2 regions of the Azonexus caeni genome follow, and region 1 is predicted to be linked to the other one. Evidence: predicted binding sites of a transcription regulator. Region 1 holds the regulator's gene; the other holds the start of a gene.
What was found. Region 1 encodes sigma-54, which starts transcription at its own class of promoters, with help from an activator protein. Its sites were predicted from a motif close to TGGCACGCTTNCTGCTNA; they were not measured.
Positions count from the first base shown of each region.

Region 1 (6,446 bases):
CGATTCGATCGGTATCGAGCACCGCATCATCGAGGCCGATACCTATTCGATCGTCAAGGACAAGATCCCCGAGGGAAAGACCACCTGCTCGCTGTGCTCGCGACTGCGTCGCGGCATCATCTACCGCACCGCCAAGGAACTCGGCGCCAACAAGATCGCGTTAGGTCACCACCGTGACGACATGGTCCACACCCTGTTCCTGAACATGCTGTTTGGCGGCAAGATGAAGGCGATGCCGCCGAAACTGGTCACCGACGACAAGGCCCATGTCGTGATCCGGCCGCTGGCTTACTGCAGTGAGAGCGATATTGCCAAGTTCGCCCGCGGCATGGCTTTTCCCATCATTCCCTGCAACCTCTGCGGCTCGCAGGAGAACCTGCAACGGCAGAAGATCAAGGAAATGATGCAGGATTGGGACCGCCGTTACCCGGGACGGACCGAATCCGTGTTCACCGCCATGCAGAACGTCGTGCCGTCGCATCTTGCCGACAACACGCTGTTCGATTTCAGCGGGCTGACGCTGGATACGCCGGTCGACGAGGGCGATATCGCCTTCGACACCGAACCGCTGGAATTCAGCGGCGCGATTCCAATTTCCCCGCTCGCCTGATGCCACGAAATGCAGTCCGTCATATAATCGGACGTCCTTTCCATCCAGTCCAGCTATGAACGCGCAGCGCCCGATCCCCGTCATCATGGTCGCCGATATCACCGGCAGCGCTTCGCTCCATCAGCGACTGGACGAACAGGAAGCGGAACGTGCCATCGACCGCTGCATCAAGCGCATGCAGCGTGCCATCGAAGCTTACGATGGCCAGTTGCTGCAGCAGGTGGGCGATGAAATCCTGGTTTCCTTTCCAACTCCGGAAGACGCCTGCCACGCGGCGGTCGACATGCATCAGCGGATCGCCGATCTGCCCCCGGTTTCCGGTCACAAACTGAGCATTCGCGTTGCCCTGCACGACAAGGGCAACGATGCGAATCAGGCGACACAACCCGAAACTCTCGCCAACCTGATGCGTATCGGCGGACACGCCCGGGGCGATCAAATTCTGTGCAGCGGCGCGATTGTTGCTGCGCTGCCGCCGAGCAGCGTCATCACCACGCAAGTGCGCCCGGATGTCAGCGACCTCTCCGAAGCGGACAACAAGTTACTGGTCTTCGAGATCAACTGGCCGGCAAAAACCGTCGCCACGCCGCAGCATCATTCGATGTTCGGGCCGCAAAATGCACCGCGGATCGCCGAACGACTCTGTCTGCGTTACCGGGGACAGGCTTACCTGATCGATTCGAAAGCGCCGGTGATCAGCCTGGGACGCGACCCCTCATGCAAGCTGCTGGTGGAGAACCGTCGCGTCTCCCGCCTGCATGCCCGAATCGAGCGCCGTGACGACGGGTATTATCTGGTCGACACCAGCACCAACGGCAGCTTCCTGACCCTGCAGGGCAGGCGGGAAATCATGGTGCGTAAGCACGAGGCCCTGCTCGACGGCAGAGGCATCATCTGCTTCGGCAGTTCGGCCAACGATACGGCCGCCGAGCGCATCGAATTCGAACACCTGTAAGCAGCGCGGCAACGCCGCTTTTCAAAGCGTTTCGTCGTTCATCACCCGGCTCTGCCGGTCAATGAAATCCTGCATCGAATCGATCCCGCGATACTGCAGGATGGTGTTGCGTACCGCCGCTTCCAGAAGTACCGCCAGGTTGCGCCCGGCGGCGACGGGAATCACCACCTTGCGCACCGGAACGCCCAGCACTTCCTGAGTCTGGGCATCGAGCGGCAAGCGTGGCGCATCTTCGGCAGCGATCGTCCGCTGCAGATGGACGATCAGCTTCAGCTTCATTTTCCGGCGCGACGCCGTTTCACCGAAGATGGTCCGGATGTTGAGCAGCCCAAGCCCACGTACCTCGAGAAAATCGCGCAACATGCCCGGGCAGCGGCCCTCGATCGTGGTCGGTGCAATGCGCGCCATTTCCACGACATCGTCGGCCACCAGGCCATGGCCGCGGGAAATCAGTTCGAGCGCCAGTTCCGACTTGCCGACCCCGGAATCGCCGGTGATCAGCACGCCCATGCCGAGCACGTCCATGAACACACCGTGCAGGCTGACCGTGTCGGCGAGGCGGGCGGAAAGATAGATGCGCAGGTGATCGATGACAGCCGAACAGTGCTTGGGCGAGAGGATCAACGGCACATCGGCCAGGCGACAGGCTTCGAGCACGAAATCAGGCGGCTTGAGTCCGTCGGCGACGATCATCGCCGGCGTCCTGGCCGACAGCAGGTCACTGAACAACTGGCCGAAACGGCGTTCGCCGATGCGCATCGCCCAGTCGTACTCGGCCTGCCCCATGACCTGCAGGCGTTCCGGGTGGATGATGTTGATGTGCCCGACGACGTCGGCGCCGTAATTGCTGGCCGCCTTCAGTTCGACCCGGCGGTCGGCGCGCTGACCGACCACCCAGTTGAACAGCAACTGCTCGCGGTTGTCCTGATATAGCTGCTCAAGGCTGATGTGGCGCACGGCGCGGAATCAGGATTTCTTGAACAGGGAGAGAACGGTCGCTACGTCGGGAGCTGCCAGCAGGGCTTCGCGGAAAGCGCGATCGGAGAAGCGTTGCGCCAGCTCGGACAGGATCTGCAGATGTTCCTCGGTCGCCTGTTCCGGTACCAGCAGGACGAAAAGCAGGGTTACCGGTCGGCCGTCCGGCGAGTCGAAGGGAATCGGCGTGGCCAGCCGGATCAGCGCACCAGCCGCCTGTTTCAGGCCCTTGATGCGGCCGTGCGGGATCGCGATACCCTGGCCGAGGCCGGTGGAGCCCAGCTTCTCACGGGCAAACAGGCTGTCGAAAATCTGCGTACGGGCCATGCCGAGACGACTTTCGAAAAGCATCCCGGCCTGTTCGAAAACACGTTTCTTGCTGCTCGCATCCAAATCAAGCAGGACCTGGTCGGCAGTCAGAATGTTGTCTAAGGGGTTCATGGGAGAGTGTTGAAGCAAAGAGACCGCAGCCGGAAACGACTGCGGTCAGGGCCGGCTTATTCGCCTTCTAGGTGCTGCGACGGCTTTTCACCACGGTGGTGATCCTGCACCTTCTGCTTGTATTTCTGGACCTGACGGTCGAGCTTGTCGAACATCGCATCGATCGCCGCGTAGAGATCGTCGCCGGCTTCCTCGACATGGATATCCTTGCCCGGCACGTGCAGGGTGACTTCCGCCTGCTGCTTGAGCTTTTCAACCGAGAGCACGACGCTGACGCCGGTAACCTTGTCGAAGTGACGCAGGACGGGTTCCAGCTTGTTCTCGACGTATTCGCGCAGCGCCGGGGTGACTTCAATGTGATGACCGCTGATTTGCAGATTCATTTTTTCTCCTCTCTCTACAGGGTCTTTCGTAAATTGACCGGCGGGATGTTCAACGATTCGCGGTATTTGGCGACCGTGCGTCGGGCAACGACGATTCCCTGCTGGCCTAGTATTTCGGATAATTGACTATCCGACAAGGGCTTCTTGCCATCCTCGGCCGAAATCAATTGCTTGATCAGGGCACGGATGGCGGTGGCAGAACAGGCACCGCCAGTATCGGTGGATACGTGGCTGCCAAAGAAGTATTTGAGCTCGAAAATTCCCCGCGGCGTCGCCATGTACTTCTGGCTCGTGACGCGTGAAATGGTCGATTCGTGGAGACCGAGCAGGTCGGCGATCTCGCGCAGGACCAGCGGCCGCATCGCGACTTCGCCGTGCTCGAAGAACTGGCGCTGGCGGTCGACGATGGCCTGGGTGACGCGGTGGATGGTCTCGAAACGCTGCTGGACGTTCTTGATCAGCCAGCGCGCTTCCTGCAGCTGGCCGCTCAGGTTGCCGTTGCCGCGCCGCTGCTTGGCGAGGATTTCCGCGTACAAACGGTTGATACGCAGGCGAGGGTAGGCATCGGGGTTGATGTAGGCCGTCCACTTGCCCTTGAGTTTCTTGACGATGACATCGGGCGTGATGTAACGGGCTTCAATCTGCGAATAGCCGGCAGCCGGCCGCGGATTGAGGCTGGTGATCAGCTCGTGGGCGCCCTTGAGGATTTCGTCGTCGCAACCGGTGAGCCGGCGGATCCGCGCAAAGTCACGGGCAGCCAGGAGTTCCAGGTGCTTGTCGGCGATGGCCATGGCCAGCGTCCGCTCGGCGCAATCTTCCTCGACCTTGAGCTGCAGCAGCAGACACTCGCGCAGATCGCGGGCGCCAACACCGGTCGGATCGAAGTTCTGGATGTGGCGCAGGGCGATGTCGAGTTCTTCGAGTTCGACTTCGTACTCGGCGGGCAGCGTTTCCCAGAGTTCCTCGAGCGGCGTCGCCAGGTAACCGTCGTCGTCGAGCGCCTCAATCAGGAAACGGACCAGACTGCGATCGCGTTCCGACATCTGGGTCATCCCCAGTTGCCAGCCGAGATGCTCGCGCAAGCTGACATTGGCCGCGTGACTGTCCTGCGGGTCGGTATCGTCGTCCTCGTCGCGCCCGGCGCCGGTAAAGGTGCCGGCATCGCTCGACCAGCGGTCGTCGTCGACGTCGTCAGGCGTCATCGGCGGCTCGCCCTGGACGTCCTCGCGGCTTTCCGGCGCAGCAGTGTTATCCGTCTGGCTCGTCTTGTCCGGTGAATCGAATTGCTGGGCGGCCGCGTACGATTCCGTCGGGCCGTCGTCGTCACGCTCCAGCATCGGATTTTCCAGCAGGTAGCGTTCGATCTCCTGCTGCATCTCGACCGTCGACAGTTGCAGCAGCTTGATCGACTGCTGCAGTTGCGGCGTCAGGGCGAGATGTTGCGAGAGTTTGAGCTGGAGAGCCGGTTTCATTGCGGAAATGGTCTGGTCACGAAGAGGTCAAAGCCGGAAATGTTCACCCAGATATACCTTGCGCACGCTTTCGTTGTCGACAATTTCTTCCGGCCGTCCAGAAGCCAGGACATGGCCGGCATTGATGATCACCGCGTGATCGCAGATGCCGAGGGTCTCGCGAACATTATGGTCGGTAATCAGGACGCCGATGCCGCGTTCCTTGAGGAAACGGATGATTTTCTGGATTTCCAGCACGGCGATCGGGTCGACACCGGCAAAGGGTTCGTCGAGCAGAATGAAGCGCGGGTTGGTCGCCAGCGCCCGGGCAATCTCGACGCGCCGCCGCTCGCCGCCGGAAAGCGCCGCCGCATTGACGTGGCGGACATGGCCGATGTGCAGTTCGCTCAACAACTCCTCAAGACGGGCAGCGATCTCGGTGGGCGACAGCTTCTGCAGTTCGAGCACCGCCTGGATGTTTTCCTCGACGTTCAACTTGCGGAACACCGACGCTTCCTGTGGCAGATAGGAGAGCCCGAGCCTAGCGCGGGCATGCATCGCCTGATGCGTCAGGCGCTCCTCGTCGATATAGACCTCGCCGCCGTCGGCGACCACCAGCCCGACGACCATGTAGAAGCAGGTAGTCTTGCCGGCGCCGTTCGGGCCAAGCAGACCGACCACCTCACCTGACCTGACTTCGAAGGAAACATCCTCGACGACGGTCCGCGCCTTGTAGCGCTTCTTGAGGTTATGGGCGGACAGGGTGGCTGACGGCAGGCTCATTCGTCTTCGACTCCACGCAGGACATGGCGGATCGCTTCATGGGAAAAGCCGCGATACTGCAGGAAACGCGTCTGTTTTGCACGCGCTTCCGGTGTTTCCGGCGGCTGACCGAACTTCCTGGCCCAGATTGCCCGGCAGCGCTCTACTTCATCGCCCGCTTCCGGCAGCGCCGCTTCGATCTCGCTCTCGCCGATACCGCGCTGCTTCAGTTCCTGCCGCAGACGGGCATTGCCGTAGCGCCCGGCATGGGCGACCACGCGTTGCCTGGCATAGCGATCGTCGGACAGCAGCCCCTGCTGCTCCAGGGCATCGAGCACCGCCAGCAGCGCCTCGCCGGACTCGGCCTGGGTGGCCAGTCGGGCATGCAGTTCGGCCCGGCTGTGCTCCCGCCGGGCCAGAAGTTGCAGGGCGCGATTGCGCAGTTCAGTCATCTCCAGCGGCGGAACGGGTCGGCTTGAGCACCTTGGCGGCGGCGGCCTCGCGGATCTTGGCCTCGATTTCGCGGGCGGTTTCCGGATGGCTGCGCAGGAACTCGCGCGCATTGTCCTTGCCCTGACCGATCTTCTCGCCCTGATAGGCATACCAGGCGCCGGACTTGTCGATCAGCTTGTGGGCGACGCCCATCTCGACGATCTCGCCCTCGCGGGAAATGCCCTCGCCGTAGAGGATGTCGAAGATGGCTTCGCGGAACGGGGGCGACACCTTGTTCTTGACCACCTTGACCTTGGTCTCGTTGCCGATCACCTCGTCGCCCTTCTTGATCCCGCCGATGCGACGGATGTCCATGCGCACCGAGGCGTAGAACTTGAGCGCGTTGCCGCCGGTGGTGGTTTCCGGCGAGCCGAACA
Region 1 covers NZ_JBKJAD010000001.1:208,160-214,605, reverse strand. Annotated here, with positions in the region: gene ttcA (tRNA 2-thiocytidine(32) synthetase TtcA) at 1-610, shown strand, start outside; gene ACLIIZ_RS00940 (FHA domain-containing protein) at 666-1,565, shown strand; gene hprK (HPr(Ser) kinase/phosphatase) at 1,587-2,522, opposite strand; gene ptsN (PTS IIA-like nitrogen regulatory protein PtsN) at 2,532-2,981, opposite strand; gene hpf (ribosome hibernation-promoting factor, HPF/YfiA family) at 3,038-3,364, opposite strand; gene ACLIIZ_RS00920 (RNA polymerase factor sigma-54) at 3,379-4,836, opposite strand; gene lptB (LPS export ABC transporter ATP-binding protein) at 4,864-5,598, opposite strand; gene recX (recombination regulator RecX) at 5,595-6,029, opposite strand; gene recA (recombinase RecA) at 6,022-6,446, opposite strand, start outside.

Region 2 (6,446 bases), 170 kb from region 1:
CCGAAATCCAGCGTATCTTCGACGATGTGAGCGGCGACACCATGGTGCTTGCCCGCTACATGCAGATCCTCTCGCCGGAACTTTGCGACGCCTTGTCCGGCAAGATCATCAACATCCACCACAGCTTCCTGCCCAGCTTCGTCGGCGCCCGCCCCTACCATCAGGCCTACCAGCGCGGCGTCAAGCTGATCGGCGCGACCTGCCATTACGTGACCAGCGAACTCGACGCCGGGCCGATCATCGAACAGGACGTGATCCGTATCGACCATTCCGATTCGCCGGAAGACATGGTCCGTTACGGCAAGGACATCGAGAAGACGGTGCTCGCGCGCGGCCTGCGCTACCACCTGGAAGATCGCGTCCTGGTGCACGGCAACAAGACGGTGGTCTTCCGCTGATGTTGCTCTCCCGCACCGATTCGCTGCTCCTTGTCGTCGACATTCAGGAGAGGCTGGCGCCGGCGATCCACGACAGCGAGACAGTCACTGCCAATTCGGTACGCCTGCTCGAAGCCGCCCGCCAGCTGAAGGTTCCGGCCTTCGTTTCAGAACAGTACGTCAAGGGACTTGGCCCCAGCCTCGCGGCGATCCGCGAAGCCGCCAGCACCGCGCGCTTTTTCGAAAAGATCCACTTCTCCTGCGCCGCCGAACCCGGCGTCACCGACCTGCTGCGCGCCAGCGGGCGCCGGCAGATTGTCCTGACCGGCACCGAAACCCACGTCTGCGTGCTGCAGACGGCGCTCGGCATGCTCGGCGAGGGTTTTTCGGTATTTCTCGTCGCCGATGCCGCGTCGTCCCGCACACCAGAGAACCGCCAACTGGCGATCGAGCGCCTACGCAGCGCCGGCGTACACATCGTCAGTACCGAGATGGTGCTGTTCGAATGGCTGCAGCGCGCCGGGACGGACGAGTTCCGAGCCTTGCTGCCGCTGATTCGCTGAACGCGTCAGTAGGGAATGACTGGCGCCGCCTGCAGCGGCAGATAATGGCTGCGCAACGGCGAGCCCGGCAGCAAGTCATGCACCAGCAGCCCCGGTGGCTCGGGTGTCCAGGACAACGCCCCGTCCTGCAGGGCGATCTGATGCACGGTGGACGGCGCCGTTGCCGCCATTTTTCCGGCAAAACAGGTAAACACCGGGCGATGCACGTGGCCACACCAGACGGCCTCGACCTGCGGTCGCTGCGATAGCCAGTTCGCCAGCCCCTCGCCACCCCGACAGCCGATTCCATCCATGCCGGGAATGCCCACCGCAAACGGCGGATGATGCAGGACGACAATGCTGCGCCGGCGTTCCGGACAATTTGCATCCAGCCAGCGCAACTGGGCGTTGCCGATCTCGCCCCAAGGCTTGCCCGGCACCAGGCTGTCGAGCAGGAGCAGGGTCAAGGGCCCAAGATCGAGGCGTCGACAGAGCATTTCGGGATTGTCCCAGTGCCCGGGAAAAGCGGCGAACAGCGCGGCGCGCCGGTCGTGATTGCCGGGCAACAATGCCAGCGGCAGGGGCAGACCGGCCAGGATCGACGCCAGTCGCGTGTAAGAGCCGGAATCACCCGCTTCGGCGATATCGCCGCTGATCAACAGCGCGTCAGCCTGCAGACCGGCAAGACGGGTCAGCGCCATGGCCAGCGCCGCCCACGGATCGATCTCGCCTGACAGGAGATCGGATTGCAGATGCAGGTCGGATATCTGGACGATGCGCATGGCGCCAGAATAACAAAAAAAAGCGGGCACCCTGGGGTGCCCGTGAAGGGAGAGAGACTACGAATCTGCTTAGTGGTGGTAGGCGCTTTCGCCGTGCGAGGTGAGGTCGAGACCTTCACGCTCTTCGTCTTCCGGCACCCGCAGACCGATCGCGATATCGACCAGCTTGTAGGCGACCAGGGAGACAACCCCCGACCAGACGATCACGGTGCCGACGCCCCAGGCCTGGGCCGTCACTTGGGCAACCATGTCGTAGCTGCCAACCGCATTCGCAACGTAGTCATAGACACCGGTACCGCCCAGCGCCGGATCGGCGAAGACACCGGTCAGGATCGCACCGAGGATGCCGCCGACGCCATGGACGCCGAAGACATCGAGCGAGTCGTCAGCACCGAGCAGGCGCTTCAGACCATTGACGCCCCACAGGCAGACGATGCCGGCGAGCAGGCCGATGACGATGGCGCCCATGACACCGACGAAACCGGCAGCCGGGGTGATCGCCACCAGGCCGGCGACGGCGCCGGAAGCGGCACCCAGCATCGACGGCTTGCCCTTGAAGATCCACTCGGCGAACATCCAGGACAGCGTCGCGCAGGAGGTGGCAACCCAGGTGTTGACCATCGCCAGGGCCGAACCGCCGGAAGCTTCGAGCGCCGAGCCGGCGTTGAAACCGAACCAGCCGAACCACAGCAGCGAGGCACCGATCATCGTGAAAGTCAGCGAGTGCGGAGCCATGGCAACCGAGCCCAGACCAGTACGGCGACCGATCATGTAGGCACCGACCAGACCGGCGATCGCGGCATTGATATGGACGACCGTACCGCCAGCGAAGTCGAGGGCACCCTTCTGGAACAGGAAGCCAGCGGTGGCACCGGCAGCTTCAGCCGCGGCGGCATCGGTGTAGGCGTCCGGACCGGCCCAGTACCAGACCATGTGAGCCATCGGCAGGTAGGACAGGGTGAACCAGATGACCATGAAGACCAGGATCGCGGAGAACTTGGCGCGTTCGGCGAAGGAACCGACGATCAGACCGCAGGTGATGGCCGCAAAAGCCCCCTGGAAGATCACGAAGATCAGTTCCGAGATCACCACGCCCTTGGTGAAGGTTGCTCCAACCGACTCGATCGTGATTCCGTTGAGGAACAACTTGTCGAGCGTGCCGAAGAAGGCGTTACCCTCGGTGAAGGCCAGCGAGTAGCCATAGACCACCCAAAGGACGGAGATCAGCGAGAACACGACGAAGACCTGCATCAGTACCGACAGCATGTTCTTCGCGCGCACCAGACCGCCGTAGAAGAGCGCCAGGCCGGGGATCGACATCAGGATCACCAATGCGGCACAGATCATGATCCAGGCGTTGTCGCCCTTGTCGGGAACCGGCGCCGCAGCGGCCGGCGCTTCCGCCGGAGCGGCGGCTTCAGCGGCAGGAGCGGGAGCAGCGGCTTCAGCGGCCGGCGCTTCGGCAACGGCAGCGGCCACGGGCGCGGCATCCGCCGCCTTTTCCTCGGCCCAGGCCGGCGCCCCGAAGGTCACCGCGCCCAGCAGGGCCAGCATTGCGAAAATTCGTTTCATGTCACGACTCCTTACAGGGCATCGCCGCCGGTCTCGCCGGTGCGGATGCGGACGACTTGTTCAAGATCGAAGACGAAGATCTTGCCGTCACCGATCTTGCCGGTGCTGGCGGACTTCTCGATGGCTTCGATGACCTGGTCGATCTGGTCGGCCTTGACGGCAGCTTCCAGCTTCACCTTGGGCAGGAAATCGACGACGTACTCGGCCCCGCGATACAGCTCGGTATGACCTTTCTGGCGGCCGAAACCCTTGACCTCGGTTACCGTGATGCCCTGCACGCCGATGGCGGACAGCGCCTCACGCACTTCGTCAAGCTTGAACGGCTTGATGATGGCAGTAACGAATTTCATGAGTGTTCCCCTAACTGGTTAAAACTTTTTTTATCTCCCCGCCGCCCGGGCCCGTGCAACGGCGGAGAGATGACTGATGAATCAGAAGGACTTGGTCACCGACAGGACGGCGATGCCACGACCGGCATCCTTCGTCTTGCTACCCAGAGCACCGGACTTGTCCAGCGAACTGGCGAAGCAGTAGAACTCGCCGCTGCTGCAAGAACCATTGGCATTGGTACCAACATAGGCCAAACCAACCAGCCAGCCGCTGACATCCTTGGTCACGCCAACTTTCCAGTCGGTGTAGGAAATGCTCTGCGAGCCAGCGGTGTTGTACTTGTAGCCGCTCGGGAACAAGTGACCGACGTGACCATTGACACCCCAACCGTTACCCAGATCGTAGTTGGCGTTCAATTCGAGATAGCTGGTGCCCTTGGACTTCGGCAGATTGAAATAATCGCCGACGGAGTAGCTGTACTTCGCGCTCAGGAACTTGTAGCTGGCGGCAACATACAGTTCAGTGTTGTCCACGGTACCGCTGGCGTTCGAAGTCGGATGCTTGGCATTGGTGCCGGACAGCGGCTGGGAATGGGAGCCCGGATAGTAGTAATAGATGCCACCAACATCGACACCAACGTCGCCGAAGGCGGTGCGATAACCACCATAGAAGTCCATTTCCAGGTTACCTTCGGCAAAGCCCGCACCCGACGAAACGTTCGAGTTCCAGTTACCGGCGTAGAATCCACTGGCGTGGGAGTAATCGATACCACCCTGCAGCGTCGGCTTGCCGAAAGTCTGGTCGATACCGCGGAAACGGTAGCTGCTGGCCAGCGTCAGGTTGCCGGTGATGGTGTGCGGGCTGGCTTCGTCGGCCATCGCAACCTGCATCGCACCGGGTGCTGCGAAAGCGCCAAGCAATGCCGCGGCGATCAGGGATTTCTTCATGGTGTCTCTCCTGTAAAGGAAAATTGAAAAGGAAAACGTTTTGTACTGCCACTAATGCATGACCCGTGCCAACATCACATTTCCCTGCTTTTTCATTGACTTGCTGCGCCGCACCAGGAATGCGCACCGAAACAGAGCACCAAGGCGGTGCAGTTACACTCCGTTACGCACCAGCGACGAGCGACGGGGTAAAACGCAGCAAATACCGCTGTGCTAAACTCGCCGGCCACGGAGGAAAACCATGCTCGACCCCAAGATCCTGGAAGATTTCGGCAACAAGATGAGTGCCCTGCTCGCCAATTCGCCGGCCAAGGACATCGAGAAGAATGCCAAGGCGCTGCTCGGCGGCCTGTTCGGCAAGCTCGACCTGGTCACCCGCGAGGAATTCGACATCCAGGCGCAATTGCTGGCCCGCACCCGCGAGCGCCTGCAGGCGCTGGAAGCCCGCGTCGAGGCGCTGGAAAAGGCGCGCAGCGACAGCCCGCAATAAATTCATGGCGCTGGCCGTCGCCCTCAGCCGGGGACTCGACGGCCTCGATGCGCCGCCGGTCACGGTCGAGGTGCACCTGGCCAACGGCCTGCCCGGACTGACCCTGGTCGGCCTGCCCGACACCGAAGTGCGCGAAGCGCGCGACCGCGTCCGTGCCGCGATCGTCAATTCCGGCTTCGAATACCCGGCCCGCCGCATCACCGTGAACCTGGCGCCGGCCGACCTGCCCAAGGAATCCGGCCGTTTCGACCTGCCCATCGCCCTCGGCATCCTCGCCGCCAGCGGGCAGATTCCGGCGGCCAGCCTGAACGGCCACGAATTCGCTGGCGAACTCTCGCTCTCCGGCGAACTGCGCCCGGTACGCGGCGCGCTGGCGATGGCCCTGCAGGCAGCCGGCGACGGCAAGACCTTCATCCTGCCGGCGGCGAGCGCCGGCGAAGCGGCGCTGACCGGGCAAGGCAACATCCTCGCCGCATCTTCACTGCTCGCCGTCTGCGCCCATCTTGCGGGACAGAGTGCGCTGGCGCCCCCGGCGCCGACCACGGCAGCGCCCGCGGACGCCCCGCCCGACCTCGCCGACGTGCGCGGCCAGGCGCAGGCGCGACGGGCGCTCGAAGTCGCTGCCGCCGGGCGCCATTCGCTATTGATGATTGGCCCGCCCGGCGCCGGCAAGTCGATGCTCGCCGCCCGTCTGCCCGGCCTGTTACCGGCGTTGAGCGACGGCGAAGCAAGAGCATCGGCCGCCGTGCTGTCGCTGGTCGGCCAGTTCCGCGCCGAACGCTATCGCCAGCGCATTTTCCGTAGTCCGCACCACACCGCGTCGGCGGCGGCGCTGGTCGGCGGCGGTAACCCGCCGCGCCCCGGCGAAATCAGCCTGGCCCACCACGGCGTGCTGTTCCTCGACGAAATCGTCGAATTCGACCGCAAAGTCCTGGAAACCCTGCGTGAACCACTCGAAACCGGCCGCATCCACATCGCCCGCGCCGCCCGCCAGGCCGAATTTCCCGCCCGTTTCCAGCTGGTGGCGGCGATGAATCCCTGTCCCTGCGGCCACCACGGCGACGCCCGCTGCCAATGCACGCCCGAGCAGGTCGCCCGCTACCGGGGAAAATTGTCCGGCCCGCTGCTCGACCGCATCGACCTGATCATCGAGGTCCCGGCACTGCCCGGCGAGGCGCTGAGCGGAACGGCCAGCGGCGAAAGCTCGGCGGTGGTCCGGGAGCGGGTCAACCGCGCCTGGGCCCGCCAGCAGCAGCGCCAGGGCGATGCCAACGCCCGTCTCGACAGCGCTGGCGTCGATGCGCATTGCCAGGCGGACACTGCCGGCCGCATCCTGCTGCAGCAGGCGACCAAGCGGCTCGGCCTGTCGGCGCGCGCCTGGCACCGCGTGCTGCGCGTGGCGCGCA
Region 2 covers NZ_JBKJAD010000001.1:39,143-45,588, forward strand. Annotated here, with positions in the region: gene purU (formyltetrahydrofolate deformylase) at 1-398, shown strand, start outside; gene ACLIIZ_RS00215 (hydrolase) at 398-940, shown strand; gene ACLIIZ_RS00220 (metallophosphoesterase) at 946-1,701, opposite strand; gene ACLIIZ_RS00225 (ammonium transporter) at 1,771-3,273, opposite strand; gene glnK (P-II family nitrogen regulator) at 3,285-3,623, opposite strand; gene ACLIIZ_RS00235 (TorF family putative porin) at 3,705-4,550, opposite strand; gene ACLIIZ_RS00240 (accessory factor UbiK family protein) at 4,792-5,040, shown strand; gene ACLIIZ_RS00245 (YifB family Mg chelatase-like AAA ATPase) at 5,045-6,446, shown strand, end outside.
Region 2: a site for sigma-54 is predicted at 4,604-4,621, ahead of ACLIIZ_RS00235 (TorF family putative porin). Genes of this name have one in related genera too.